3 regions of the Kitasatospora sp. NPDC042419 genome follow, and region 3 is predicted to be linked to each of the others. Evidence: riboswitches for the same ligand, from Rfam matches in the RefSeq annotation. Region 3 holds a riboswitch; each other region holds the start of a gene.
The links. A riboswitch is a leader RNA that binds a small molecule or an ion and turns the genes downstream of it on or off. The one in region 3 is predicted to bind cyclic di-AMP.
Positions count from the first base shown of each region.

Region 1: it holds a riboswitch for cyclic di-AMP, as region 3 does, so the genes downstream of both, AC067J_RS12085 (transglycosylase family protein) here and AC067J_RS11185 (glycoside hydrolase family 16 protein) in region 3, are expected to answer to the same signal.
Region 2: it holds a riboswitch for cyclic di-AMP, as region 3 does, so the genes downstream of both, AC067J_RS18450 (M23 family metallopeptidase) here and AC067J_RS11185 (glycoside hydrolase family 16 protein) in region 3, are expected to answer to the same signal.

Region 1 is NZ_JBWKAW010000004.1:514,964-524,807, forward strand. Features, by position in the region: gene AC067J_RS12070 (glycoside hydrolase family 13 protein) at 1-455, shown strand, start outside; gene AC067J_RS12075 (LacI family DNA-binding transcriptional regulator) at 481-1,500, shown strand; gene AC067J_RS12080 (hypothetical protein) at 1,573-1,773, opposite strand; gene AC067J_RS12085 (transglycosylase family protein) at 2,001-3,392, opposite strand; cyclic di-AMP (ydaO/yuaA leader) riboswitch at 3,379-3,575, opposite strand; gene AC067J_RS12090 (hypothetical protein) at 3,939-6,029, shown strand; gene AC067J_RS12095 (hypothetical protein) at 6,191-7,108, opposite strand; gene AC067J_RS12100 (DUF397 domain-containing protein) at 7,624-7,869, shown strand; gene AC067J_RS12105 (ATP-binding protein) at 8,328-8,849, opposite strand; gene AC067J_RS12110 (helix-turn-helix domain-containing protein) at 9,265-9,844, shown strand, end outside.
Region 2 is NZ_JBWKAW010000008.1:207,484-217,327, forward strand. Features, by position in the region: gene AC067J_RS18425 (sugar kinase) at 1-202, shown strand, start outside; gene AC067J_RS18430 (IclR family transcriptional regulator) at 199-951, shown strand; gene AC067J_RS18435 (RidA family protein) at 997-1,404, shown strand; gene AC067J_RS18440 (MFS transporter) at 1,525-2,847, opposite strand; gene AC067J_RS18445 (DUF2470 domain-containing protein) at 3,080-3,799, shown strand; gene AC067J_RS18450 (M23 family metallopeptidase) at 4,478-5,494, opposite strand; cyclic di-AMP (ydaO/yuaA leader) riboswitch at 5,500-5,659, opposite strand; gene AC067J_RS18455 (MFS transporter) at 5,970-7,520, shown strand; gene purB (adenylosuccinate lyase) at 7,528-8,958, opposite strand; gene AC067J_RS18465 (HelD family protein) at 9,077-9,844, shown strand, end outside.
Region 3 is NZ_JBWKAW010000004.1:296,225-306,068, forward strand. Features, by position in the region: gene AC067J_RS11155 (phosphotriesterase family protein) at 1-192, shown strand, start outside; gene AC067J_RS11160 (carboxymuconolactone decarboxylase family protein) at 273-1,391, opposite strand; gene AC067J_RS11165 (TetR/AcrR family transcriptional regulator) at 1,506-2,177, shown strand; gene AC067J_RS11170 (alpha/beta hydrolase) at 2,618-3,784, shown strand; gene AC067J_RS11175 (MoaF-related domain-containing protein) at 3,873-4,202, opposite strand; gene AC067J_RS11180 (esterase/lipase family protein) at 4,582-5,946, shown strand; cyclic di-AMP (ydaO/yuaA leader) riboswitch at 6,329-6,496, shown strand; gene AC067J_RS11185 (glycoside hydrolase family 16 protein) at 6,499-7,776, shown strand; gene AC067J_RS11190 (hypothetical protein) at 7,865-8,434, opposite strand; gene AC067J_RS11195 (IclR family transcriptional regulator) at 8,689-9,516, opposite strand; gene aceB (malate synthase A) at 9,699-9,844, shown strand, end outside.

The sequences.
Region 1 (9,844 bases), 220 kb from region 3:
AGGACCCGTCGTTCTTCCGCAAGGCCGGCCAGGACGGCTACCGCGACGGCTGCCGCGTCCCGATCCCGTGGTCCGGCGCCGAGGCCCCGTACGGCTTCGGACCGGCCGCCGGCGGTCCCAGCTGGCTGCCGCAGCCCGCCGAGTGGGCCGGGCTCAGCGTCGAGGCGCAGACCGGCGACCCGACCTCCACCCTGGAGCTGTACCGCTCCGCGCTGGCCGTCCGCCGGGCGCGGGCCGAGCTCGGCGCCGGCACCGGGGTCGAGTGGCTGGAGAGCCCCGAGGGCACCCTGGCGTTCCGCCGCGGCGACTTCGTCTGCACGGTGAACGCCACCGCCGAGCCGGTCCGGATACCGGTGCCCGGCCGGCTGCTGCTGGGCTCCGCCGGCGCGGACCCGCTGCTCGACGGCGACGAGACGGTGCTCGCACCGGACAGCACCGACTGGTGGGCGGTCTGACGTGGTTGCAATAGGCTCTGGGACCGTGACTACGGCGCGACTCTCAGACATCGCGGCGCAGGCGGGGGTCAGCGAGGCCACCGTCTCCCGCGTGCTCAACGGCAAGGCGAACGTCTCGGCCGCCACCCGGCAGACCGTGCTGGCGGCGCTCGACGTGCTCGGCTACGAGCGGCCGACCCGGCTGCGCCAGCGCAGTGCGGGGCTGATCGGGCTGATCACCCCGGAGCTGAGCAACCCGATCTTCCCCGCGCTGGCCCAGGTGATCGAGCAGGTGCTGAGCCGGCACGGCTACACGCCGGTGCTCTGCACCCAGACGCCGGGCGGCTCCACCGAGGACGAACTGGTGGAGATGCTGGTCGACCGGGGAGTCGCGGGCATCGTCTTCGTCTCCGGCCTGCACGCCGACTCCACCGCCGACCACGACCGGTACGCCCGGCTGGCCGGCCGCGGGGTGCCGTTCGTGCTGATCAACGGCTACAGCGAGAAGATCGACGCGCCGTTCATCTCGCCGGACGACCGGGCCGCGATGTGGATGGCCGTCCAGCACCTGGCCGAACTCGGCCACGAGCGGATCGGTCTGGCCGTCGGGCAACGCCGGTACGTGCCGGTGCTGCGGAAGATCGAGGGGTTCACCGCGGCCATGCGGGAGGTGCTCGGGCACTCCCGGGAGGAGGCCGAGGGGCTCGTCCACCACACGCTGTTCAGCGTGGAGGGCGGGCACGCGGCGGCCGGCGCGCTGCTCGACAAGGGCTGCACGGCGATCGTCTGCGGCAGCGACATGATGGCGCTCGGCGCGATCCGCGCCGTCCGGCAGCGGGGCCTGACGGTGCCGCAGGACGTCTCGGTGGTCGGCTTCGACGACTCGCCGCTCATAGCGTTCACCGAGCCGCCGCTGACCACCATCCGCCAGCCGGTGGAGGCGATGGCCACCGCCGCGGTGGACGCCCTGCTGGAGGAGGTCGGCGGGAACGCCGCCCAGCGCGGGGAGTTCATGTTCCAGCCCGAGCTGGTGATGCGCGGCTCCACCGGGGCCGGCGCGCGCTGACGGTGCGCAAGGACGGACGGCCGGGGTCCGGGAGCCACGCGCTCCCGGACCCCGGCCGTCCGTCGTGCCCGCTCAGCCCTCCTGGGCGATCGGGCGGTCCGGGGTGACCCGGCGGCCGTCGGCGGCGTCGCCGGTCCGGGTCTCGGTGCGCCGGCCCCGCTCCAGGTAGTCGCGGAGGATCAGTTCGACGGCGTCCTGCGGGTTCTTGGTGCCGGACAGCATCATCGCGTCGATCGCGAGGTTGGCGTCGAGCGTGACGGTGACCTGGGCCATGGGACTCCTCCTCGGGTGCAGAGCAGCAGCATGCCCGGTGCGGCCGGATTTGACCACGACCTCCCGGCGGCGGGGCGGCCGCCCGCGGCCCGCCGGGGCGTGCTCCCGCGCGGCCGCGTCCGGCGCGGGGCGCGCCGGAGCCCCCGGGGAGGAGTCCGATCGCTCCTCCCCGGGGGCTCCGGGCGTTCGTGGGTCGGACCCGTCAGAGGGTCGGACCCGCTCCTGGGTCAGACCCGGCCGGCGAAGTCCGGGGCCCAGTTGGCGATGGTCTGGGTCCGCACGCCCGAGCTGGGGTTGGCGGCCTCGACGTACTTGCCGTCGCCGATGTAGAGCGCGACGTGGTAGACGCCGGAGTCCTGGCCGTTGTTGGACCAGAACAGCAGGTCGCCCGCCTTGAGGGCGTCCAGCGAGACGTGGGTGGACGCGGCGGCCTGGTCGGCGGCGACGCGCGGGACGGAGATGCCCGCGGCACGCAGCGCGGCCTGGGTGAGGCCGGAGCAGTCCCAGCCGCCGTTGCCGGTGCCGCCGTAGACGTAGGCCTGGCCGACCTTCGACTGGGCGAAGGAGACGGCGGCGGCCATGCTGCCGGTGGCGGTCTGGGCCGGGGCCGGGGTCTCGGCCCCGGCGGCCGGCTTGGCGGCCGGCTTGGCGGCGGGGGCCGGGGTCTGCGCGGCGGCCTGGCCGGCGCCCTGCTGCGCGTCCTTGGCGCGGTTGAACCAGTCGAAGCCCTTGCCGGACTCGTCCGAGGCCGAGGCCGAGGCCGAGGCCTGGCTCTGGCCCTGGCCCTTGGCGCGGTCGCCGAAGGTCAGGTGCTGGCCCGGGTAGATGCTGTGCGGGCCGTCGGTCAGGGTGGCGCGGTTGAGCTCGTAGAGCCGCTCCCAGCCGCCCTGGACGTCGTTCTTGTCGGCGATGGAGGAGAGCCAGTCACCGGCGACCACGGTGTAGTCGTCGGCCTGGTTCCAGCCGCCCTGCTGGCCGGCCTGCTGGCGCCACTGCCGGCCGTCCTGGCCGCGGTCGCCCTGCCGGACGCCGTCGGTGGAGGCGGGGGCCTCGGCGGGGGCCTGGGCCTGCTGCTGGGGGGCCTTGGGCGCGGCGGGCTGCGCGGCCTTCGGCTGGGCGGCGGGCTTGGCGGCCGGCGCCGGGGTCTGGGCAGCCGGGGCCGGGGCGGCCGGGGTCTGGGCGGCCGGCTTGGCGGCGGCCGAGGTGTCGACGGCGGCCGGGGTGCCGCCCTTGGTCAGACCGGCCTTGACCGAGCAGACCGGCCAGGCGCCGGGGCCCTGCACGGCGAGCACCTTCTCGGCGGTCGCGATCTGCTGGTCCTTGGTGGCGAGGTCGGCGCGCGGGGCGAACGAGGTGCCGCCGAACGCGGACCAGGTGGAGCTGGTGAACTGGAGGCCGCCGTAGAAGCCGTTGCCGGTGTTGATGCTCCAGTTGCCGCCGCTCTCGCACTGGGCGACCTTGTCCCAGGTGGCGACGGTGGCGGCGGAGGCGGTGCCGGAGGTGAGGCAGGGGACGGTGAGGCCGATGCCCGCGACGCCGAGGGCGGCGATGGCGCGACGGGTACGGCCGGACAGGCGGGTGCCGTTGGTGGGCAGCATGAAGACGCGGTCCTCTCCCACGCCTGCGAGGTGAGCTGTCGGATTCGGGCTGGAGTTGCCCGGCCGCGCTGTGGGCGCGGCTTCACCCCTAGCCCCGGTCGGTCCGGAGACCGGCCTGGGCGAACTACCTGTGGTTCCCCCGCTCCTGCCGTGGTGCTTCGTGCTTCCAGCGCACCCGACGGCAGGACTCGGCGTTGCGGATGAACTGGGTCCGTGTGGCCACGAACGGGGAGCACGTTAAGCAGAGCCGCGTTCAAACCGCAAACATGTGTGACACGCATCACTGTTTTCGAAATCCGTGGTGGGCGGCTGTCCTTCATGATCAGAAATGACCGATTTCGCACAACGCCCGTCACGGTCAACGCAACTGCCTATGCTTCAGAACGTCGGCAGTGCGCCGGCGACGACGCAGCCGTCTGGGGGGAGGGCTACGCACCGATGGCCATGGACGAGGACCCGGACGCCGCCCGGCCGGCCGCCAGGCCGCGCGGAGCGCACCGCAGGGCAAAGCACCGCAGAGCGGACATCCCACCTGAACCGCCTCGAACTCCCGTAAGCCGCCGCACTTTGCTGCGCTGGCTCGCCGTCGGAACCGCCTTCGCGGCGGTCAGCGGCGAGGAGGTCCTCCGGCGCTCGCTGAGCGGCCCGACCGAGCCGGTCGCCGCCGTCGCCGGAACGCCCGCGGCGGGCGCCGACCCGATGGGGGCGGCCGGCGGCCACGGCGCCGCACCGCCCGGGACCGCCCCGGACGGCGGCGCACCCGAACAGCCCGCCCCCGCGCCCACCGTCGACCAGAGCGGCCGCCGCTGGTCCGACCCGGCCGGCTGGGGCGGAGCCGTACCCGGCCCGAAGAGCACCGTCCGGATCACCGACCGGGTGCTGCTCGACACCGACGCCGCCGTCGGCACGCTGCTCGTGGAGCCGACCGGCGCCCTCACCTTCGCCGCCGACCGCACCCTCACCCTCGCCGCCACCGGCAACGTCGAGGTCCGCGGCACCCTCGCCCTCGCCCCCGACGGCACCCACACCCACACCCTGCGCTTCCCCGCCGTCGACGAGCGGCGCTTCCAGGGTGACGGCATGAAGGTCGTCGACACCGACGTCGGCCTCTGGGTCACCGGCGCCGGCCACCTGCGGCTGGACGGCGCCGCCAAGACCGCCTGGATCCGCGCCGACCGCGAGCTGAAGGCCGGCGACACCACCCTCGACCTGGCCGCCCCGCCCGCCGGCTGGCTCCCCGGCGACGAACTGGCCGTCACCCCGACCGGCCCGCCCGACCAGGAGGGCTTCGCCGCCGCCTACGACCTCGTCACCGTCCGGTCCGTCAGCGGAACCACCGTCACCCTGGAGGCGCCGCTCAAGCACGCCCACCCCCGGGTCGCGGCCGGAGGGGGCGTCACCGTCGGCGCCGAGGTGCTCAACCTGACCCGCACCGTCCGGGTCGAGGGCACCGCCGAGGGCCGCACCCACGTCCACCTCACCAGCTCCCGGCGCGCCGACGTGCGGCACGCCGCGCTGCGCTGGGTCGGTCCGCGCGCCGACACCAAGGAGACCTGGAAGGGCCGGGACGGCACCGCCCCGATCACCGCGGCCGTCCTCGGCCGCTACGGGCTCCACTTCCACCGGCTCGGCGACGCCACCCGCGGCACCGTGGTCGAGGGCGTGGTCGTCCGCGACGCCGGCAGCCACGCGTACGTCCCGCACGCCAGCCACGGCATCACCTTCCGCAGCTGCATCAGCCACGAGACCTGGGAGGACGCCTACTGGTGGGACGGGCCGCTGGACACCCGCACCCCGCAGCGCCCCTCCGACGACATCGTGTACGAGTCCTGCGTAGCCTCCCGCACGCTGCTCGAACCCAACCCCCGCGCCTACCGGCTGACCGGCTTCAACCTCGGCGCGGGCACCGGCGGCAAGGCGGTGGACTGCGTGGCCGTCGGCGTCCAGGGCGCCACCGGGGCCTCCGGGTTCGAGTGGCCGGAGAACAGCGAGGGCGTCTGGACCTTCGAGCGCTGCCTGGCCCACAACAACCTGCAGGACGGCATCTTCGTCTGGCTCAACGCCCGTCAGCACCACGTGGTCACCCAGTTCGCCGCGTACCACAACGGCGGCTGGGGCATCGAGCACGGCGCCTACCTCAACGACTTCGACTACACCGCGAGCGTGCTGTACGGCAACGCGGGCGGGGGAGTGGCGCTGCACTCGCTCGGCCGGGACAAGGGCACCGTCTTCGACGGGCTGCTGGTCGACGCCGCCGGACAGAGCGACTTCGCCGTCTCCACCGCCCGGCACGAACTCGCCGGACAGTCCGTCACCTTCGGCCGCAGCCGGTTCACCGGCTACCGCCGGGCCGGGATCGCCTTCCGCGCCACCCCGGACGGCCAGCCGGACGACGTGCTGGTGCTGGACTGCGAGTTCGGCGGCAACGAGCTCTGGCTGGACCCGGAGGGGGTGCGGCCGAAGAACATCCTGCTGCGCCGGGCCGGGCAGACCGAGGTGCTCAAGGTCCGGAAGCCGGACGAGGAGGGCACCGCCCAGCCGCAGTGGAACGCCGCGGCCGCGCCTGTGGCCACCTTCGCGGGACAGTCCCGGCCGGTGCTGCTGCCCGCGCTGAAGCTGAAGGACGTCGCCGCGCCCACCAGCCGGGTCGGCCGCTGAGGCGCTGCCGCCGCCCGCCGCCTCCGCCGTGGCGGCCGGGCCCGCCGCCCGCCGCCGCGGCAGTCCGGTCCGGCTCGGCGGGGCAGCCGAAGGGGCCCGGAACGGATGCGTTCCGGGCCCCTTCGTACGGGCCTTCGTACGGGCTCGCGCCCGGGCTCGCGCTACTGGGCGGCGTGCCGTCCGCCGGACGGCTCCCCGGCGGCGTCCTCGGCCGCGGCCTCGGCGGCATGCGCCTCGAAGTCGGCGGCCGGCAGCGTGGCCAGGTAGGTGGAGGCGATCAGCTGGCCCACGGTCGGGTACGCGCCCAGCGGGGCGGCCGACGGGCAGCCGGTCTCCTCGGCGGCCGTGGCGAGCAGCTCGGAGTCCGCCTCCGGGCCGATCACCAGCGGGGCCAGCGCCGGGTTCTGCGAGCCCATCTCGCGGAGGTGGGCGACGGCCGCGGCCACCGAGCCGGGCAGGTCGAGCGCGGCGGGGACGACCGGCACGGCCAGTCGGGCCGCCAGCAGCATGCCGGTGATCCCGGCGGCGTCGGCGGCGGCCTGTCCGCCGACGGTGGTGAGCACCACGCCGTCGGCGGCGGTCGCGATGGCGAACAGCCGGGCCCGGTCGGCGCGGGCCAGACCGGCCTCGGAGAGGCGGACGTGGACGGCCTCGGCCAGCAGCGGGTGCGGGCCCAGCACGTCGGTGACGGGGGCGCCGTACTCGGCGGCGAGTTCGTGCAGGTCGGCCAGGAAGCCGTGCGGGCCGGGCACCAGCGGCACCACGACCGGTGTGGGCAGGCCCGCCTCGGCCGCCTCGGCCAGCAACTCGGCGACGGTGCGCTCGGCGCCCGCCCCGGCCTCGTGGGCCGGGAGGTAGCCGGCCGCCGTCTGCACGCCGTTCTGTTCGCTGCGGACGATGGACAGCAGCTCCTCGACCACGGACCGGGATTCCGGTCCGGCGGCCGCGGGCACGGCGAGGAGCAGGACCGGGGAGCCGGTCGGGATCTCGGGGCGCTCGGGACGGCGGTGGCGCCCCCGCGCACGGGAGCCTGGAGTACGGACGGGCAGTGGCGCGCCCGGGATGGCTGCGGTGCTCATGGCGGAGATCGTAGGACATCACCCCGCCGTCCTTGCAGTCGGCTGCCGCACCAGGAGGGGCGGCCCGTCCGAAAACCGGACATATCCGACCTGAACCCGGTTCCCCTCCCGGTATCCCCTCAGATGCGGGGGGAGGGGGTTCGAGTTGCAGGGGTGGCGCGTGAGATGTCTCACAGGTTCGGGATCGTCTGACGGAGGGTCACGGGGGTGCGACTCCCGGCTCCCGAAGATCAACATTCAGCGGGTGGTCGCCTACGGGCGGTTATCGGCGGCTTGCCGATTCAGTCGGCTATGTCCGCTTACGTACCGTCAGGTGCGCGGCTCGTGAAGAGTTCCGGTTCGGTGTCGAAAAGCCCGTGCACCTGCAACGTCCCGTGCTGATGCACGTGCACTGGAGCTATCATCACGTCAAGTGAGGCGTTGTGCCGGGCCGGTACGGGGCCGGCCCAGCCGTTCGGCTGAGGGCCGGGGCGCCGAGCTGGACGACCCACTCCGGAGCTCTTCGGGAGATTTCTATGCACGACACGTTCGACACGTACAACGGGATGGCCGCTGCGGACCTCAAGGGCGTGGTCTGGCAGAAGAGCCTGCACAGCAACTCTCAGGGCAACTGCGTCGAGTTCGCAGCCCTCCCGGGCGGCGATGTGGCGATGCGCAACTCGCGCTTCCCGGACGGTCCGGCGCTCATCTACACCCGGGCCGAGATAGCGGCCCTGCTCCTGGGGGCCAAGGACGGGGAGTTCGACCACCTGGCGGTCTGACCGGCCGTCGGCTTCACCATCGGGGGGCCGTCGTGGGTGCTGACACCACGACGGCCTTTGTCTTTCCGGCCGACGCCCGGTCGGCCCCGGTCCCGCAGGCCGGCGCCTGCTGGTCGGTGCCCGTCGGTCGATGCCGTCGGCTGCTTCCCGCGGGCCCGTTGTTCCGTCGGTCCCGCCCGTGGGCCGGTGCCCTGTTCGGCCGGTGTCCTGCGGGTCTGCGCCCTGTTCGGCCGATGCGCTGCTCGGCCCCGTGTCCTGCCGTCACGGTTCCCGGCCGTCGCCGCCGTTCCGAGCCGCCGCACGCGGATCGGGGGCGCCACCGCCGGAAGGCCGCCGGTGCCCGCTGCCCGAGGGCCACCGATCGCCGTTGCCGGGGTGTCGTGTCGTACCGGTCCGTGCCCTCCCGCCCGGGGCGGTGTGGTGCTCCCGAGGGGTCCGGCCGCGGGTCGTGCGCCGGACTACGCCGAGCGCCGGTGCCGCCCGCCGATCTCGGGGACCGGGGCCGGCCGCTGTTCCGGTTCCGCCTCGAACAGCGCCCAGACGACCTTGCCGCCGCCGAGCGGGTGCCAGCCCCAGGAGTGGCTGAAGGAGTCGACCAGGTGCAGGCCGCGACCGGACTCCGCCACGAAGTCCGCCTCCCGTGCGACCGGGCCGATGTTGCTGGGGTCGCTCACCGCGCAGACCACCTGGGGAGAGCGGTGAACGAGGCTTATTCGGATCGGCAGCCTCCCCTCGGCCGCCGTCTGCATGGGAAAGTCGTAGTCGTCCACCGCACCCGGGCGCGCGCCGATCGCGTGCCGCAGGGCGTTGGTCACCAGCTCCGAGGCCACCAGCGCGACGTCGTCGAAGAGCTCGCCCAGGCCCCAGCGGTGCAGGGCGGTTCTGGCGAAGTCGCGCGCGGTTCTGACGGCTTCATATCGGGGAGCGAGCGTACAGGTGACCACATGGGGGTCGACTGCCAAGGCCGTTCCGGTGCTCATGAAGAGCTCCTCCCATAAGGGGGCGGACACGGCTGGACCCGCCGGGGTCATGCCGGTCACCTCCGACTCGCTCGGCCGCTCGGCCGCCCCCTCGACCAGGCGCGCGCGCACATGGGCCCGGTGGCGCGGGGGCGCTGCCGGGCCTGTGCACGGAGTCGCGCGTGGGGTCGACGCGGAGCCCGCGGGATTGCCAGGGATGTGCAGGTGCACGTGCACCATCGTCCTCTGCGCTCACTGCAGATGCAAGAGTCGATTCACGTGCAGTCGTTCAGGTGGCATATGCAAACGCCGGATGCACGTGCATCCTGGTGTGCGGAGTGCAGAACTGATAGGAACATCCGTCAGTATCGGCACCGTGAGCGCTCAACTGATGGCAGACTGTGCGCTGTTTGCCCTAGGTGGAGGTTAGGACCACATGACCACAGTTCAGCCGGGCGGCGGCTCGATGGTCCGCCGGATCCTCCTCGGCTCCCAGCTGCGCCGGCTCCGGGAGGCGCGCGGCATCACCCGCGAGGACGCGGGCTACGCGATCCGTGCGTCCGAGTCCAAGATCAGCCGTATGGAACTCGGCCGGGTCAGCTTCAAGGAACGCGACGTCGCGGACCTGCTCAGCCTCTACGGGGTCGACGACGGCCTGGAGCGCGAGGCGCTCCTCGGGCTCGTCCGGGAGGCCAACAAGTCGGGCTGGTGGCACAGCTTCAACGACGTCCTGCCGGGGTGGTTCCAGACCTACGTCGGTCTGGAGGAGGCCGCCGCACTGATCCGCACCTACGAGGTCCAGTTCGTCCCCGGCCTGCTCCAGTCCGAGGAGTACGCACGGGCGGTTTTCGGCCAGAGTCGGCCGGTGATCAGCGACGAGGAGGTCGAGCGCCGGGTCAGTCTGCGGATGCGCCGCCAGAAGCTGCTCACCGAGGGCGACAGCCCCCGGCTCTGGGCCGTCATCGACGAGGCGGCGCTGCGTCGTCCCGTCGGCGGGCCCAAGGTGATGCGCGGCC
Region 2 (9,844 bases), on a different contig from region 3:
GGACTGGGCAGCCACCCGGGTCTCGGCGGATGGCATCGTGTCCCCTGTACTGCCCGCGGTCGCACCCACCGAGACGGCCCCCGCGGCGGCGGCGCCCGGACCGGCCACTCCCACGACGGCCGCGCCCTCCTCGGCACCGACGCCCGGGGGCGGTGCCGCCGAACCCCGACCGGCCGCCTCCCCGGCCCTTGGAGCACGATGAGCCAGACCGTCACCCGCGCCCTGCGCATCCTCGCCGAGCTCGGCGAGGGCGAGCGCTCCCTGGACCAGCTCGCCGAGGTGCTCGGCGTGCACAAGACCACCGTGCTGCGGCTGCTCCAGAGCCTCGAAGAGGAACGATTCGTCTATCGCGACCCGGCCTACCGCTATCACCTGGGCGCCGGGCTCTTCGCGCTCTCCGGCCTGGCCCTGGAGCAGCGCGGGGTCCGCCGGATCGCCGCTCCGCACCTGGCCGAGCTGAACGCCGCCACCGGCCAGACCGTCCACCTGGCCGCGTACGAGGGCGGCGAGGTGGTCTACATCGACAAGTACGACTCCCGTCACCCGGTGCGGATGTACTCGCGGATCGGCCTGCGCGCGGCCCTGCACAGCGCGGCCGTCTCCAAGGTGCTGCTGGCCGACCTGCCGGTGCCCGAGCGCCGCCGGGTGGTGGCCGGCATCGACTTCACCCCGCACACCGCCCGGACCCTGACCACTCCCGAGGCGCTGCTGGCCGAGCTGGAGAAGGTCGCCGTCCAGGGCTGGGCGCAGGACCACGCCGAGCACGAGGCGTTCATCAACTGCGTGGCCGCGCCGATCCGGGACGCCAGCGGCCGGGTGGTCGCCGCCGCCTCGATCTCGGTGCCGGACGTCGTCCTCCCGTACGAGCAGGTGCTGGAGCTGCTGCCCCACCTGCTCGCCACCACCCGGGCGGTCTCCGCCGACTGCGGCCAGACCCCGCCCGCCACCTGAGCGGTCCCCGGGCAACACCGGAACGAAGGAAAACGAAGGAAGCCGATGAGCGACAAGACCGAGATCCGCACCGACGGCGCCCCCGCCCCGGCGTGGATGTTCTCCCAGGGCGTCCGCAAGGGCCCGATCCTCCAGGTCTCCGGCCAGGGCCCGCAGGACCCGGCCACCGGCGAGTACCTGTTCCACGGTGACGTGAAGGCCCAGACCCGGCGGACGCTGGAGAACGTCAAGGCGATCGTGGAGGCGGGCGGCGCCACGATCGAGGACGTGGTGATGTTCCGCGTCTACCTCACCAAGCGCGCCGACTTCCCGCTGATGAACGAGGTGTACGCCGAGTTCATCGACGAGAACATCAAGCCGGGCGGCGTGAAGCCCTGCCGCACCACGATCTTCGTCGAGCTGCCGCAGGAGCCGATGCTGGTCGAGATCGACGCCCAGGCGGTCGTCGGCTGACCACGCGCCCCGCACACGGAAGGGCCCGGACGCTCGTCCGGGCCCTTCCGCGCATCCGGGTCCCCAGCCCCGTCCGGGGTCCCACCGCCCCGACCGGGGTCTCACCGCCCGTCCGGGGTCTCACCGCCCGGCGGCCACCGCTCCCCCCACCGACGACACGTCGGCCGCCGCGGCACCGGCCGCCCCGCCGGAGGCAGCCCCGCCCGCGGCACCGGCCACCCCGCCGGACACGGCACCGCCCGCAACCGGGCCACCCGCCGCGGGACCGCCCGCCACCACCCGTCCACCACCGCGCAGGCCCGAGCGCCGCTCCAGCGCACCGGAGAGCACGGTCACCCCGAGGGCCCCGGCGGCCATCAGCCCGCCCACCCAGTTCGGCGCCTGGTAGCCGAGCCCGGCCGAGATGACCAGCCCGCCGAGCCAGGCGGCCAGCGCGTTGCCCAGGTTGAACGCGGCGATGTTGGCGGCCGAGGCGAGCGTCGGCGCGCCCGCGGCCTGGTCCATCACCCGCTTCTGCAGCGGAGCGACGGTCGCGAAGCCGAACACCCCGATCAGCGGGATGGTGACGATCGCGCCGACCTTGCTCTGCGCGGCGAAGGTGAACGCGAACAGCAGCACCGTGAGCACCGCGAGGATCACGTACAGGCTGCGCATCAGCGCGCGGTCGGCGAACCAGCCGCCGAACAGGTTGCCGACGAAGAGGCCGACGCCGAAGAGGAAGAGCAGCCAGGTGACGCTGGACGCGGAGAAGCCGGCGAGCTCGGTCATCATCGGCGTGATGTAGGTGAACATCGCGAAGATGCCACCCCAGCCGAGCACCGTCATGGTCAGCGCGAGCCAGATCTGCGGGGCGCGGAAGACGGCCAGCTCGGCGCCGAGCCGGGCACCCTCCGGCCGGGGCTGGACGGGGACGAGCGCGGCGATGCCGGCGAAGCCGATCGCCCCGAGCCCGGCGACCACGTAGAAGGTGGAACGCCAGCCGAAGTGCTGGCCGAGCAGGGTGCCCATCGGCACGCCGAGCACGTTGGCGGCGGTGAGCCCGGTGAACATGAGGGCGATCGCGCCGGCCCGCTTGTTGGGGGCGACCAGGTCGGCGGCGACGACCGAGCCGATGCCGAAGAACGCGCCGTGCGCGAAGGCCGCGAGGATCCGCCCGGCCATCAGCAGCCCGAAGGCGGGGGCCAGCGCGGAGACCAGGTTCCCGGCGATGAACAGGCCGGTCAGCATCAGCAGCATGCCCTTGCGGGGGACGCGGGTGCCGAGGACGGTGAGCAGCGGCCCGCCGACGACGACGCCGAGCGCGTAGCCGGAGATGAGCAGGCCGGCGGTGGGGATGGACACCGAGAAGTCGCCGGCGACCTCGGGCAGCAGGCCCATGATCACGAACTCGGTGGTGCCGATGCCGAAGGCGCTGATCGCCAGCGCCAGGAGCGCGAGGGGCATGAGGGGGATCGCTTTCCGGAGCGTTGCAGGGGATCGGTCAGCCGCGCACCAGACCATTGCATGCGCAACTACCAGCGTCGACAATACGACCGCACGCCTGATACTTGCAAGCGCGGCATATCTGCCCGCACAGCCCACACTCCCCGTTCGCCCGTCCGCAACGGTCCACGCCGCCTTGCCTGCCCCGGCGCAAGTCATTAGGTTAGGCTCACCTAACTAGCCGGAGGTCGCCATGAGCCCCACCCCCCTCGACGCCGAGGTCCCCGAGCCCACCGCCGCCGAACGGGTCGGCAGCCTGCTCTGCGCAGCCTCCTCCGTCGTCGTCCGCGCCTGCGGCGAGCACCACGAACTCACCACCCCCGTGTCCGTGCACGGCTCCCGGCTCCGGCTGCGCGCGCCGCTCGACGCCCCGCTCACCCTGGCCACCGCCCGCGAGCAGGACGGGCTCCCCGTCGTCCTCGACCTCACCGACATCGCCCCGGTCGCCGTCCGGGACCGGGTCCGCGGCCGCCTCACGCTGGCGGGGCGCCTCCACCTCGCCCACCTCGCCGACGACGGCCTCAGCGTCCACCTCCGCCTGGACGTCGCCCACGCCGTCCTCTCCACCCCGTACGGCACCAGCGCGCTCACCGGCGCCGACCTCGCGCTCGCCACGCCCGACCCGCTCGCGCGCTACGAGGCCGGCATGCTGACCCACCTCGCCGACGACCACCCGGACGCGCTCGCCGTACTCACCCGCCTCCTCGAACCGGAGCTGCTCGCCGAGCGCCCCGACGTCCGGCCGCTCGCCCTCGACCGGTACGGCCTGGTGCTCCGCCTCGACCACCCGCACGGCCACCGCGACGTCCGCCTGGTCTTCCCCGAACCGGCCCGCGACGCGGACGACTTCGGCCACCGGGTGCACCAACTGCTGACCGCCGCCCAGCAGGCGGTACCCGCCCACCGGCGCTGAACCGCACCCCCGGACCGATCCACCAGCCCCGCGCCCCCGGACCCGCACGCGGCAGCACCCGAACCCGGGGCGGCCGACAGCAGGCCTGACGCACCGGCACTTCACCCGACCCAGCGGAGCAGCGGCCCCGGCGCTCCGCCGGTCGCCCACGCGCCGACGACGAAACGGCGGGGAGACTCCGAAAGCGCCCACCGGGTCGACCGCGCCCCAGAGCCGCGTCCCCGAGGCCGCACCCCGAAATCGTCCGCCCCGAATCGACGGCCTCGAATCGACCGCCCCGATTCGTCCGCCCCGAATCGACGGCCCTTCACCGCTGAACCGCTCATCGGCGCTGACGCACCGTCCGTTCGAAAGCCCACCGGGCCCGGCCCCGACCCCGGACTCGGACCCGACCCCGGCACGGAATATGACCGGACGAAAGACCTGACCCTCGAACACACCAGGGGGGGCGAAAACCAAAAAAAGCCGGCCCGGTTCGCGAAAGGAGGTTTCGCGAACCGGGCCGGCCGGACGGGCGTGTCCCGCGCCCGTGGATCCACTGGTGGTGCGGCGATCACCCGGTCGAGCGGTCACCCGACATGACCATCCCGGGAGGTCGTTCACCCCGCACCCAGCGGTGGTTCTGGCACCCGAGCGGACCGACCGGATCGGTCAGGCCGTTCGGATCGACCGGATCGGTCAGATCGAGACGCCGTGCGCCCGCAGGTAGGCGATCGGGTCGATGTCCGAGCCGTACTCCGAGCCGGTGCGGATCTCGAAGTGCAGGTGCGGGCCGGTCACGTTGCCGGTCGCACCGGAGAGGCCGATCTGCTGGCCGGCGGTGACGGTCTGACCGACCTTCACCGCGATCGAGGACAGGTGCGCGTACTGGGCGTACTTGCCGTCGGCGAGCTTGATCTCGACCTCGTTGCCGTAGGCGCCGCCGTTGCCGGCCTTCACCACGGTGCCGGCCGCGATGGCGCGCAGCGGGGTGCCGGTGGCAGCGGAGAAGTCGACGCCGGTGTGGTGGCCGGAGGACCACATCGAGCCGGCGACGCCGTACGCGGTGCCGAGCTTGGTGACGGCCAGCGGGGCGACGTAGCCGGAGGAGGCGGCGACGGGGGCCGGGGCCGGAGCGGCGGGCTTCGCGGCCTGGACGGCCTGGACCGGCGCCGGCTTGGCGGCGGGCGCGGCCGGCTTGGCGGCCGGGGCGGCGGGCTTCGCGGCGGGCGCGGCCGGCTTGGCGGCCGGCTTCACCGAGTCCTGCGAGGCCTGCGGCTTGGCGGCGGGCGCGGCGGGCTTCGCGGCCTCGACGGCCTTGCCACCGAGCGCGAGCTGCTGGCCCGGGTAGATCAGGTTCGGGTTGGCGCCGACGACCGAGCGGTTGTGCTCGTAGAGGGCCTCCCAGCCGCCCTGGACGTTCTTGGCGGTGGCGATCTTCGACAGGGTGTCCCCGCCGACGACCTTGTAGCTCTCCTCGGCCGGGGCGGCCGGGGCGGTCTCGGCGGCCGGAGCGGCGGCCGGGGCCGGAGCGGCGTCGACGCTGGTGGCGCCGGTCCAGGTGCTGGTCTGGTGCGGCTTGGCGGCCGGAGCCTCGTGGGCCTGGGCGCTGACGGTGGTGACCAGCGGAAGGGCGAAGGCGGCGCCGGTGACGGCGGTGGCGATGCCGATGCGGACGGCGCGGGGCAGGGCGATACGACGAGCCTGTGCGGGCATGGGGGATGTCCTCTCCGACGCCTGCGAGGTGAGCTGTCGGGTTCGGGCTGGAGTTGCCCGGCCGCATCAAGGCGGCTTCACCCCAAGCCGGACCGCGAATTCCGGTCCGGCGACTTACCTTTGGGTCCCCCGCTCCTGCCGTACAGAGTTCGTTGCGTACCACCGGGCAGCGGCAGGACTAGGCGTTCCACCCGGTGGCCACCCGGGCTGACGCCGGGCGGTCGCTGAACTAAAACTCATCCGTCCGGGTGAAGCAATGTCGATCTCTTGAACCCACAACAAAACTCCGGAGCTCCGTCACGCTCCGAATGATCAGCTGCACAGTACGCACACAATCGATTCACCGCGTGCCACTGATCCGCGACCCTCCGCCGATTTCCGGACCGGTCCGCACACGATCACTCACGGAAAGCCATTCGCCGACACGCCCCCGGTGACCCTTGTCACGTCGGCTCCCGGGGCGGACGATCGGGCCGTGGCCACCTCCGAGGCCGGCACCCTGCGGTTGGGCACCGCGCAGGGCCGCTGGGTACTTCTGGCAACGGTGCTCGGTTCCAGCCTGGCGATGCTCGACGGGACCGTCGTGAACGTCGCGCTGCCCCGGATCGGCACCGATCTCGGCGCCCCGCTCTCCGCCCTGCAATGGACGCTGAACGCCTATCTGCTCACCCTGGCGGGGCTGATCCTGCTCGGCGGCGCACTCGGCGACCGGTACGGCCGGCGCCGGATCTTCCTGCTCGGCGTGGTCTGGTTCGCCGCCGCCTCGGCGGCCTGCGCCGCCGCGCCCACCATCGAGGTGCTGGTCGCCGCCCGCGCGGTGCAGGGCATCGGCGGCGCGCTGCTCACCCCGGGATCGCTGGCGATGCTCCAGGCGGTCTTCCACCCCGAGGACCGCTCGACCGCGGTCGGCCTCTGGTCCGGTCTCGGCGGGGTGTCGGCGGCGGTCGGCCCGTTCCTCGGCGGCTGGCTGGTGGACGGGCCCGGCTGGCGGTGGATCTTCCTGCTGAACGTCCCGCTGGCCGTGCTGGTCGTCGCGGTGGCCGCCCGGCACGTGCCGGAGAGCCGGGACGAGGCCTCGTCCGGGCGGTTCGACGTGCTCGGCGCGGTGCTGGCCGCGCTGGCCCTGGGGACGTTCACCTACGCACTGACCGCCGCCGGGGAGGGCCTCTCTCCCGGGGTCTGGCTCACCGGTGCGGCCGGACTCCTGCTGGGGGCTTCCTTCATCCTGGTCGAGCGCCGCACGCCGGAGCCGATGCTGCCGCTGGGCCTCTTCTCCTCCCGCCTGTTCACCGCGGTGAACCTGGTCACCCTCGCCGTCTACGCGGCGTTCAGCGGGGTCTTCTTCCTGCTCGTCGTGCAGCTGCAGATCGTCTCCGGCTTCTCCCCGCTGGTCTCCGGGGTGGCCCTGGTGCCGATCACGGTGCTGATGCTGGCGCTCTCCGCGCGGGCCGGCCGGCTGGGCAAGCGGATCGGCCCCCGGCTGCCGCTCACCGTCGGGCCGCTGCTCTGCGCGGCCGGGGTGCTGCTGATGCTGCGGATCGGCCCCGACGCCTCCTACTGGACGGACGTGCTGCCGGCCGTCACCGTGATGGGCTGCGGCATGGTGCTGCTGGTCGCGCCGCTGACCGCGACGGTGCTCGCGGCGGTGGAGGTCCGGCACGCGGGCATCGCCAGCGGCGTCAACAACGCCGCCGCCCGGGCGGCCGGTCTGCTCGCGGTCGCCGCGCTGCCCGCGCTGGCCGGGCTGAGCGGCGACGCCTACCAGGTGCCGGCCTCGGTGGACGCGGCGTTCCACACCGCGATGCTGATCTGCGCCGGGCTGCTGGTGACCGGCGGGCTGACCGCCCTGGCCACCGTCCGCGGCAACGTGCTGGCCCCGGAGGACCACCCGGTGGCCGAGCCGGACTGCCGCTACTCCTGTGCCACCACCGCCCCGCAGCTGGATCCGGGCCACGTCCCGCCGGAGGCGCCCGGACACGGCGAGGGCCCCGCCACCGGTACGGCGACGGGGCCCTCGAAGGCCTGACGGAACGTCAGAGGATGTCACCCGGGGCGTACTTGGCGGCCTCGGGGTGGGCGGCCGCGACCGCCTCGATCTGCCGGACGACCTCGGCGACCTGGGCACCGGCGGCGCCGGTGAAGGAGAGCCGGTCGGCCAGCAGCGCGTCCAGCGCGGCCCGGTCCAGCGGGATCCGCCCGTCGTTCGCGAGGCGGTCCAGCAGCTCGTTCTCCCGGGCGCCGGCACGCATGGCGAGCGCGGAGGCGACGGCGTGCTCCTTGATGACCTCGTGCCCGGTCTCCCGGCCCACGCCCGCGCGGACCGCGCCCATCAGCACCTTGGTGGTGGCCAGGAACGGCAGGTAGCGGTCCAGCTCGGCCTCGATCACGGCGGGGAAGGCGCCGAACTCGTCGAGGACGGTCAGGAAGGTCTCCAGCAGGCCGTCGAAGGCGAAGAAGGCGTCCGGCAGCGCGACCCGGCGGACCACGGAGCAGGAGACGTCGCCCTCGTTCCACTGGTCGCCGCCCAGCTCGGCGGTCATCGACGCGTAGCCGCGCAGGATGACGGCCAGGCCGTTGACGCGCTCGCAGGAGCGGGTGTTCATCTTGTGCGGCATCGCGGAGGAGCCGACCTGGCCCTCCTTGAACCCCTCGGTGACCAGCTCGTGGCCGGCCATCAGGCGGATCGTCTTGGCCAGGCTGGACGGCGCGGCGGACAGCTGGACGAGGGCGGTCAGCACCTCGAAGTCCAGCGAGCGCGGGTAGACCTGGCCGACGCTGGTGAGCACGTTGTCGAAACCGAGGTGCGCGGCGACCCGGCGCTCCAGCTCGGAGAGCTTGTCGGTGTCGCCGCCGAGCAGGTCGAGCATGTCCTGGGCGGTGCCGACCGGACCCTTGATCCCGCGCAGCGGGTAGCGGGCGATCAGCTCCTCCAGGCGGCGGAAGGCGACCAGCAGCTCGTCGGCGACGGTCGCGAAGCGCTTGCCCAGGGTGGTGGCCTGTGCGGCCACGTTGTGCGAGCGGCCGGCCATGACCAGCTCGGCGTGCTCGGCGGAGAGACGGCCGAGCCGGACCAGGACGGCCACCGTGCGGTCGCGCACGTGCTCCAGCGACTGCCGGATCTGCAGCTGCTCGACGTTCTCGGTCAGGTCCCGGGAGGTCATTCCCTTGTGGATCTGCTCGTGGCCGGCGAGGTCGCTGAACTCCTCGATCCGGGCCTTGACGTCGTGCCGGGTGATCCGCTCGCGGGCGGCGATCGAACCGAGGTCGACCTGGTCGATCACTCGCTCGTAGTCGGCGACGGCCGTGGCCGGCACCTCGACGCCGAGGTCCTGCTGGGCCTTCAGGACGGCAAGCCAGAGGTGGCGCTCAAGCACCACCTTGTGCTCGGGGGACCAGAGCTGGGCCAGGGTCGCCGAGGCGTACCGGGAGGCCAGGACATTGGGGATCTGGGGCTTCGCGCTCACGCTTCGCAAGCCTAACAGCCGAGGTCAGCCGGAACGGCGCCGGATCGGGTAGGCTGGGGCAATTGAGCAACCGTCAAGAACGACAAAACAAACTTCCCACCGCAAGGATACCACAGCGATGAGCGGATCTCCAGCGGTTCCCACCACCCCGTCCCCGGCGGCTCTCCCCTCCCCGTCCCCCGAGCGCACCGCCCACCCCCCGCAGGCCCACCCCCCGCAGGCCCACCACACCGAGGCCGCCGCCCTGAGCGCCGAACAGGCCCGCCTCACCGCCCTCTACGCCCACCTGGACGCAGCCCGCGACCGCGCCCGCCGCGCCCTGGCCGCAGCGGGCACCGGGGCCGGCCCGGGCGGCACCCACCAGGCCCGGCTGGAGCGCGAGCTCCGCACCGCCGAAGCCGCCCGCCACGCCGCCCGGCTCGACGCCGTCGAACGCGGCCTCTGCTTCGGCCGCCTCGACCACCGCGACGGCACCGCCCGCTACGTCGGCCGGATCGGCCTCACCGACGACGACTACGAGCCGCTGCTCCTCGACTGGCGCGCCCCCGCCGCCCGCCCGTTCTACACCGCCTCCCCGGCCCGGCCCGGCGACGTGGTCCGCCGCCGCCACCTGCACACCGACGGCCGCACCCTGACCGGGCTGGACGACGAGGCGCTCGACCTGGCCGCCCTCCGCGAGGACGACCGGCGCGCCCTCGTCGGTGAGGCCGCGCTGCTCGCGGCGCTCGACCGCGAGCGCACGGGCCGGATGGGCACGGTGGTCGCCACCATCCAGACCGAGCAGGACCGGGTGATCCGCGCGCCGCTGCCCGGCGCCCTGGTCGTCCAGGGCGGGCCCGGCACCGGCAAGACCGTCACCGCGCTGCACCGCGCCGCCTACCTGCTG
Region 3 (9,844 bases):
GGTCGTGCCGACCAGGTGCTCCTGGGCGGTGACACCACCACCAGGTCCGCCCGCCACACCCCCGGCCCGGCCCACCTGCTCACCGCTCTCGCCCCACGGCTCTCCCGCGAGTTCGGCCGGGACCTCCCGGACCGGCTTCTCGTCGCCAACCCGGCACGCGCCTTCGCCGCCGAGTGGCGGCGGCCGGACTGACAGGTCGACGGACCTTCGGACCGACGGACTGCCGGACCGCCGGCCGTCCGAGGGTCGTCCGCTCCGCCCGTCCCGTCTCCTCAGTCCGTCCCGGCTGCCGCCGAGGCCGCGCGCGCTCCGGCGGTGATCCACCCCTCCACCCGCTCGGTGGCGGTGATCGCGCCGAACGCGAGCACCCGGGTCAGTGCCCCGTCCCTCTCCCTGCCCCCGCTCCCGCCCCCGGTCGAACGGCCGCTGCCGCTCGGGGCACCGTCCGCGGCGTGCCAGGCGGCCACGTCGCCGTCGGTGATCCGGTACGGGGCCAGCGCCGCCAGCAGCGCCAGCCGCCCGCCGGGGCGCTCATCCGGCGGGACGTCGGCGAGCGCCGGCCCCGCCGGGTCGCCGCCGAGCGGCGGGTGCCCGCCCTCCCAGGCCGCCACGGCGTCGAGTACGGCCGCACGGGCGTCCGGGCCCAGCAGGTCGCCACCGGCCGAGGCGGCGGTCAGCAGCGCACGGTAGGCCCGGCCGACCGGCCCCTCCCCGGCCCACGCGGGTGCGGGCCGGTCCGGAGCGGGCCCGCCGGGGGCGGAAGGGGCGGCGGCGAGAACGGCGAGACCGGCGCCCGGTTCGGGCCTGCGGCGGGCGGCTCGGCCGACGGCCAGTGCGGCGGCCCGCCGCACGTACGCGGAACGGCGTACCGCGCTGGGCAGCAGGGCGTCCTCGTCCAGCAGCGAGGTGACCATCCGGTTGACGAAGTGGGTGACGAGGGCCGTCCCGAGGAACTCGGCCGCGTGCTCGGCGGGGAAGGGCGGTGCGGTGAGGGCCCGGTCGCCGGGTGAGCGCGTGGCGCCGGCCCAGGTGAGCAGGGCGGCCCGCTCCCGGTCGTCGGGGGTCCGGCCGGCTCGGGCGGCCTCGGCGAGCGCGTGCTCCCCGGCGCCGTGGACCAGCAGTGCGTGCGCCTCGGTGCAGAACGGGCAGCGGTTGGCCCGCGAGACGGCGCTCGCGACGGCCTCCTTGTCGGCGCGTGCGGCGGCACCGACGATCTCCGCCTCCCGCAGCAGTGCCCAGGTGGCGGCGAGGATCTCGGGGGCGGGGGAGAGGCTCATCAGGGGGCCGTCGTCGAGCAGGAAGTCGGTCTCCATCTGCGCGTAGACGGCGGCGACCAGGCCGGTGGCGGACTTCGGGCGGACGGGGGCGGTGTGGCGGTAGGGCCTGGACATGCGTGGTCCCTTCCTGGTGCTCTTCGCGGTGAAGCGCGAGGCCATATCGCAACCGCGTGTTGCGATAGCCTGAGCGTGCCACTCTCGCCCGCCCTAACGCAACCAGGAGTTGCAATGTCGTCCGACTCCGCCGCTGACCCCGCCGCCGACTCATCCGCCGACTCCGCCGCCGGCCGCGCGGCCGACCCCGCCGCTGCTGTCCGTCGCCGCCCGACCGTGGGGCGGGGGGCGAAGGTGCGGTCCGCCGTCCTGACGGCGGCGCTCGCCGAACTGGCCGACGTCGGCTACACCGCGCTCACCATGGACGGGGTCGCCCAGCGGGCGGGCGTCCACAAGACGACGGTCTACCGCCGCTGGAAGGACCGGGACGCGCTGATCGTCGACGCCCTGACCGGGCAGATCGCGGGGGACATCCCGATCCCGGACACCGGCTCGGTCGACGGCGACCTGCGCGCCCTCGCCCGGGGTCTCGCCGCCTGGCTGAGCGCCCCGGCCGGGGCCGCCGTGCTCGCGGTGATGCTGGCGGACGCGGTCCGGGCGCCGGAGGTCGCCGAGGTGCGGGCGCGGATCTTCGGGGACCGCCTGCGGCGGGCCGAGCCGGTGGTCGTGCGGGCCGTCGGGCGCGGTGAGCTGCCGCCCGGCATCGACCCGTCCGAGGTGATCAAGAACCTCGCCGCACCCCTCTACTTCCGGGTGCTGATCGCGGGCGAGGCGGTGGACGACCGCGTCGCCGACCGCGCCGCCGCGGCCGTTCTGGCCGCCGCCCGCCACGGCGCTCTGGACTGAGCGGGCGCGCGGCCGGGTGCCCCCGCCTCCGCGATGAGTGGGGCCGCCTCTGTGCGCGCGTCAGCTGACGGTCACCCAGGCGGAGGGGTCCGCGCGTCCCTTTCGGGTGCCCTCTCCCCGCGGCGCCACTCGCGTTCACCCCTCCCGTGCCCGCGCGGGGTTCCCGCGCCCCGGCCCGCGCCCTCGCCCGCACTCCGGCCCGCGCCCCGGCCCCGGCGCGGGCGGCCGGCCCGTGCCCCCGACCCGCGCGCACGGCGCGTCTCCTCCCACAGGCCGAGACGACTACCGCTGGTCGGCGGGTCCGGGGCCCCGCCGCGGACCGCTAGGGTGGGTGGTCGCGCCCCGGTGACGACCCCGTTGTGGACGGGGAACCAGGGCGGCCCTCCCGGGTGTCCTTCCCCCGGGGGCGGGGGAGTACGAGGCGTGGGAGCAAACAAGACATGGGTCTGACGAGCCACAAGGTGCTGGCGCTGACCGTCCTGATCGCCGTTGCGGTGATGGCCGGGACGGTCTGGCTGTGGCCGAGACTGTCGAAGCGGACCTGGCAGGCGGTGCTCGGCCGGATCGGCGCGCTGCTCGCGACCCAGCTCACCGTGCTCGCCGCGCTGGGCCTGGTGGCCAACAACTACTTCGCCTTCTACAGCAGTTGGGACGACCTGCTGGGGACCGGCGACAGCGGTCCGGTGGTCATCCACAACAAGGCGGACGCATCCGGCCGACTGCGCGTCGAGACCATCGGGCACGCCGAGGTGAAGGGCGGCGGGGCGCTCGGCCGCGATCCCAAGCAGTCCGGCGAGATCCGCGAGGTCCGCATCGACGGTGCCACCACCCGGCTCTCCACCGAGGGCTACGTCTACCTGCCGCCGCAGTACTTCCAGCCGGAGTTCGCGGAGAAGCAGTTCCCGGCACTGATCGTCAGCACCGGCTTCCCCGGCATCGCCAAGAACCTGGTGACCCGGCTGAACTACCCGGGCGCGGCGCTCAAGCTGCTCCAGGAGGGCCGGATGCAGCCGACCGTGCTGGTGCTGGTGCGCCCCTCGCCCGCGCTGCCGCAGGACACCGAGTGCGAGGACATCCCGGGCGGTGCCCAGTCCGAGTCGTACTTCACCAAGGACGTGCCGTCGGCGATCCAGGCGACCTACCGGGTCTCCGCCGACCCGCAGGCGTGGGCGTTCATGGGCAACTCGACGGGCGGGTACTGCGCGCTCAAGCTGGCCATGCGCCACCCGGAGGTCTTCCCGACCGCCGTCTCGCTCTCCGGCTACTACCAGGCCGCCGAGGACCCGACCACCGGGGACCTCTTCAAGGGCAGCGAGCAGCGGCGCAACGAGGCCGACCTGATGTGGCGGCTGAAGAACCTGCCGCAGCCCAAGGTCGCCGTGCTGCTGGCCGGCACCAAGGAGGGGGACGGCAACTACCGGCGCGAGACGGAGGCCTTCGTGGCCGCGACGCGCAGCCCGATGAAGGTCTCCTACAGCATGCTGGAGACCGGCGGCCACAACTTCGAGACCTGGAGCAAGCTGCTCCCGTCCTCGCTGGAGTGGATCTCCCAGCACCTCGTGGTGCCCGGCCGGCCGTCCGGTCAGGTGCCCGGCCAGCCGGTCTGACCGGGTCTCCCCGGCCCACCGGTCTCCCGGGCCCGCCGGTCGGCAGTGCGGACGGCGGGCCCGGCCGGGAAGCCCCGGGCGGCGGGCCTCAGGCCACCGACTGCAGCGTGCCGGTGTGCAGCTCGCCGACCCGGCCGCCCTCGCCCTCGTACGTCCAGAACGCACGGACCGTCATCCGGCCGAGGTCCATGACGTGGCTGACGGTGATGCCGCTCTGCTCGGTCCAGCTGACGAAGTACAGCTGCGGTCCGACCTCGGCGACGTGCAGGGCGACGTCCTCCCACTGGCCGGCCGACTCACCGAGGCCCTCCCAGCGCAGCCGCTTGCCGTCGGCCGAGTAGGCGTTGCGGAAGGCCGCGCCGTTGTCGACCTGGAACAGGAAGGTGCGGCCGGCGAAGCCGGGCAGGGGCGCGGTCATGGTGGGGCTGGTCCTCGTCTCGAATGCGGTTCTCGGCGTGGTCCGGACGGCGCCGGCACGGGTTGGATCTCCAACCTATCCGACTGCCCCGTCTTTCGCGGCGTAGTCGGGCACCCGGCCACACACCGGCGGACCGGGCCCCGCGCCGGACCAGCGGCGCCGTGCCGTGCCGTGCCGTGCCGTCCCGCCCCATCCCGTTCCGCCCCGTCTCGTGCCGTCCCGTGCGGTGGCGTCGGTACGGAACCCACCAGGGCGCCGTCCGCCACCGCGCGCTCGCCGCGGGTGGGCCACCGGCACATGGGAACCCGGCACGCCCGCCCGTACGGTGTGCACGCTCCGGCCCACCGGGACGTGGGCCGCCCCCCACCGGGAGCCGCCGATGATCACCACCGCACGCGTCACCACCGCACGCGTCGCCGTCACACGCGTCGCCGTCACACGCTTCACCGCCGCGAGATCCGCCGCCCTCGCCACCGTCCTGGCCCTCGCCGCCCTCCTCCTGTCCGTCCCGGCACAGGCCGCCCCCGCCGCCCACACGCCCACCGCCGGACCGGCCGTCGCCCCCGCCACCGCGGCCCTCGCCCTGGAGGCGACCCACCCCGCACCCGGCAACGGCTGGGCCAAGGTCGAGCGCTACCTCGACACCACCCCGGGCATCCCCGCCGAGCAGTACCCGCCCGGCGGCCGGGGCGACCAGGACGGAGCCCGCCTCACCTACTTCGGCGGGGTCCGCCAGCCCTTCGCCGGCCGCTTCCTGCTCTACTCCGCCGCCGGCTGGGACACCGGAACCAGGGCGACCCCGGTCCTGCTCGTCCACGGCGTCAACGACAACGCCGACCGCGCCTGGGCCGATCCCGGAGAGTCCGGCGGCTGCGGCGCCCCCGCCTGCCCGGGCACCGGACTGGCCCAGTACCTCGCCGCGACCGGCCACCGCGTCTTCGCGGTCGGCTTCGCCCACAAGCAGGGCGACAACCTCCTGCAGGCGCAGGCCGTCGGCGACGCGATCGCGCTCGTCCGGGCCCGGCTCGGCGTGCCGCAGGTGGACGTCGTCGCGTGGAGCAAGGGCGAGGCCGCGGCCCGCGCGTACGTCTCGTCGGTGCGCCCGGCCTGGGGACGGGCGTACGCGGGTGACGTCCGCCGCCTGGTCACGCTCGGCGGGCCGCACGGCGGCCTCGACTACGTCTACGCGCACGGCTGGGCCTTCTCCCTCGCCACCTGGCCGGCCTGCGGCGGCACGGCCAACGCGCCGTCCCCGCACCTGTTCATGACCTGCTACGGGACGTACACCGCCCAGCCCTGCCTCGGGGTGCTGCCGAGCGGCGGGTACGACTGCTACCCGGGGCAGCGCCAGCTGCTCGCGCGCTGGGACGGCCGGTACGGGGTGGACGGCAGCGCGCAGGACTGGTGGACCACCTACTACGGAGGCCAGGGCTTCTACACCTCGGGCCAGGGCATCCAGGCCGCGATCGACGCGGGCTCGCTGATCGCGCCGCTCCAGCGGGCCGGGATCCCGGCGGCGGTCCGGACCTTCCTGCTGGCCGGCGGCTCGGCGGACATCCCGGGCGTGCTCAACGAGAACCGGGGGCCGAGCGACGGGATCGTCTTCACCGCGAGCGCGCTGGACACCACCGGGATCGGCACCGTCGGCGGCACCCGGCTGCTGTCCGGCCTCAACCACCTGGAGCTGGCCTGGGCACCCGAGGCGATGGGACAGGTGGCCGCCTGGCTCGACCAGCTGCCCTGAGGGGCCCGGGCGGCCCGGGCGCCTTCGCGGGCGCCCGCCCCGCCCGACGCCCGCGGCCTTCCCGACGCCCGTGGCCTTCCCGGCGCCTGCGCGCCCGCCCGCTCCGCCCGGCGCGCCCGCCCGCTCCGCCCGGCCGCCCCGCACCCGGGCACGGAGGGGCGCGCCGGGGCCGGAACGCTCCGCCGACGGGCGCGAGCCGGGCCGCTCGCCCAACTGATCAACTCCGCAGGCACGTTGATCATCCGCGCCGCCCGGTCTGTGAGCTGCGCGACAACCGCCCGTACGGAGTTGTCCGGTCCCCGACGGCCTGCCTAGCCTGCAGGGGCGTCCGCTGTCGCGGACTCCCGCCGTCGGGACGCCGAGTCCTGTCCACCCGCCGGTCGGCACCCGAGCACCACAGCGGACGGGAGCGGGGGACCCAAGGTCAGTGCCCCGGTCCGTGCGCCCCCGCGCCCCGGACCGCGGCTAGGGGTGAAGCCGCTCCACAGGCGGCCGGGCAACCTCAGCCCGAACCCGACAGCTCACCTCGCAGGCGTCGCAGAGGACCCAACCATGCCCACTGCCTCCCAGCAGCCTGCCCGGCGCCGCGCGCCCCGCCACGCCCGCCCCTCCCACCGGGGCCGCACCGCAGCCATAGCCGCCACCGGAGCGCTCGCCGTCACCGGCGCCGGTCTGCTCGGTGTCCCGGCCATTACCGGTGCCCAGGCCGCCACCGCGCCCGCCGCGGCCGCGCCCACCGTCACCCAGGACAGCCTCACCCCGGCCGCCATGGTCGCCGGCAAGGCCTCGGCCGCGTCACTCAGCGTCCACTCCTCGGCCTGCTTCACCGCCAAGACCGTCGGGGTCGGCATCCGCGACGCGGCCGGCCGCAACCTCGACTTCCCCGGCAGCGCGAGCAACGCGCAGATCTGCCCGAGCGGCCTGTCGATCACCACCGGCGCGCGCACCCTGGCGGCCGGCACCTACACCCAGTTCGGCTTCTGGCAGGACCTCGGCGGCGCCTGGCACAACCTGCCCTCCCGCCAGCTGGTGGTCTCCACCACCGCCACCCCGACCCCCACCCCGGCGCCGACGACGTCCCCCACCACGAGCCCGACGACGAGCCCCACCACGAACCCGACGACGCCCGCCACCGGTGCCCCCGTCGCGGGCAAGAAGCTGACCTGGTCCGACGAGTTCAGCGGCCCGATCGCCTACGGCTCCCGCTGGACCGGCGACCGGAGCAGCGCCTACCACTACGGCAACCACAACCCGGACGACAACAAGCTCGACTGGCTCAACAAGAACAACGTCAGCGTCTCGGGCGGCGCCGCCACCTTCACCGCCAAGCCGGGCGCCAACAAGCTGGAGAACGGCAAGCAGTCCTGGGACACCGGGCTGCTCACCACCGAGTACTCCAGCGAGGGCTTCCAGGTGAAGACCGGCGACTACGCCGAGACCCGGGTCAAGCTCCCCGCCGGCACCGGCGCCTGGCCGGCGCTCTGGACCTGGAAGAACGGCAACGGGGAGATCGACACCTTCGAGTACCACCCCGACAACCCGAACCTGCTGGAGCTGACCAACCACGTCAAGCCGGGCCACCTGTACTACACGGACGCCAAGGCGATCTCGAAGGACGGCTGGGTCACCATCGGCACCCACTACGGGGCCACCTCCGTCGACTGGTACGTCAACGGGGTCAAGGTCTTCTCGGACGGCAAGGGCGTCGGCACCAACTGGTCCGCGTACCTGATCCTCAACCTGTCCCTGAGCGCGGGGCAGTACCACCCCGCGCCCCAGGGCACCGCGCCGATCACCTTCGCCGCGGACTACGTCCGGGTCTACCGCTAGGACGCACCCGGCGGACGACACTTTGCAAAGTGACACTTTGCAAAGGCGTCCGGACGGAACCCGGAATACGTGGAGACCGCCGGCCCCGTCAGGAGCCGGTGGTCTCCACGACCCGGGTCGTGAACGGCTGCCGGTTGTTGGCCTCGTTCCGGTCGTCGTCGCTGCGCACCGCGACGTAGCCGCCCTCCAGGTCCCCGAGGGGCACGGTGGTGGCGAGCCGGACGGGGATCAGGGCGGTCGCGCTGTGGAACACGTCGAGCCCGGCCGGGAAGGTGCAGCGCACCCGGTGGCCGTTCTGGAACTCGTAGCAGTTCTCCGGGAAGAACGGGCCCTCGGCCGTCACCCCCTCCGGGAGGGTGACCACCACGGTGAACGTGGAGGCCGTCCGCTCCGGGCCTCCGTTGCCGATGAAGGCGTGCACCGTGGTGGTGCCGCCCGGCGCCACGGCATCCGGGTCCAGCCGGACCACCTCCAGGTCCGAGTCGGAGGGCGCGGGCACCGCGGGCGCAGCCGCCGCGTTCTCCTTGCCCGGGTCGGTGTCCGCCGCCGGGTCGGTGTCCGGACACGCCCACGCCGGTCCGGCGGCCAGCGCCACCAGCGCGGTCCCCGCCGTCAGCGACCTTCCGAGGAAACTCCGTACGGACCCTCTGCGCGACATCGCCGCTCACCCTGCCTCTGCGTTCGTGCGCCCGCGCCGTCGCGGGCACGTCCCGACCCAGAGTGACCGACCCGTCCGCCCCTGCCGGGCCAACCCGCCTTCGGGTCGCCCGAGCGGGCGAACGCGAGTACGGAAAGTCGGCGTTACCGACTTCCTGCGCGGGAAACCTCCGACCGCGCCTCCGACAGTGCCCCGGGCGGCGCCTCCGCGGTCCCTCCGCCGGTGCCTCCGGCCGTCGCCGCCGACGGCACTGCTCAGGGGGCCAGGACCTGCCCGAGCCGGGCCGCGATCCCGTGCATCACCGGCACCAGCGAGGCCGCGCCGGCCTGTTCCTCCAGCGCCCGGACCCGGGCCTCCGGGCCGGAGACCGACAGCGCCGTCGGCGTGGGCGCGCCGGGCACCGCGAGCGCGATGCAGCGCACCCCGATCTCCTGCTCCTGGTCGTCCACCACGTAGCCGCGCTCGCGCGCCTCGGCGAGCTGGCGGAGCAGCTCCTGCGGGTCGGTCACGGTGTGCGGGGTGTGGGCGGGCAGCGGGTTGGGGCCCAGTACGGCGCGCGCCTCCTCCTCGGGAAGCTGCGCCAGCAGCGCCTTGCCGACCCCGGTGCAGTGCGGCTGCACCCGGCGGCCGACCTCGGTGAACATCCGCATCGAGCGCCGTGACTGCACCTGCCCGACGTACACCACCTCGCCGCCCTCCAGCACGGCCAGGTTGGCGGTCTCGCCGGTGGCCTCCATCAGCTCGGCCAGGTAGGGGCGGGCCCAGCTGCCGAGCAGTCGCCCGGCGGTCTCGCCGAGCCGGATCAGCCGCGGGCCGAGGGTGTAGCGGCGCGCCGTGTCCTGGCGGACATAGCCCTGCTGCACGAGGGTACGAACCAGGCGGTGGATGGTCGGCATGGGCAGGCCGGAGGAGGAGGAGAGTTCGCTGAGCGTGGCCACCCCGCCCGCGTCGGCCAGCGCCTCCAGCAGCTGGAAGGCGCGCTCGACGGACTGCACGCCGCCGCCGGTGCGCTCCGGGGTCGGTGCCCGGTCGGGTGCTCTGTCGGACGCGGTGTCGGACGCGCTGTCGGAGGTCGGGGCCACCGGCGTTCCCTTCGCTGTCGGGGGAGGAGTACAGTCCCAGCGATCTCCTCAACAAACCGTTGAAATTCTGTATCGCGGAAACTAGTCTCCACCTTACAGAATCAAGCCCTCCGTTTGCTGGGGTTCGGATCAACTGTCGACCGACCGCCTCAAGGATCAACTGTCTTAGGAGTGTCCTGCTCATGGCTACAGATCAGGGACCCGGCGCCCCCTCCGCCGCTCCGGTCGTCACTGTCGCCGGTCCGCGCGTCCACCGGGCCGAGGAGGTGCTCACTCCGGAGGCGGTCGCCTTCGTCGTCGGCCTGCACCGCGCGTTCGAGGGGCGCCG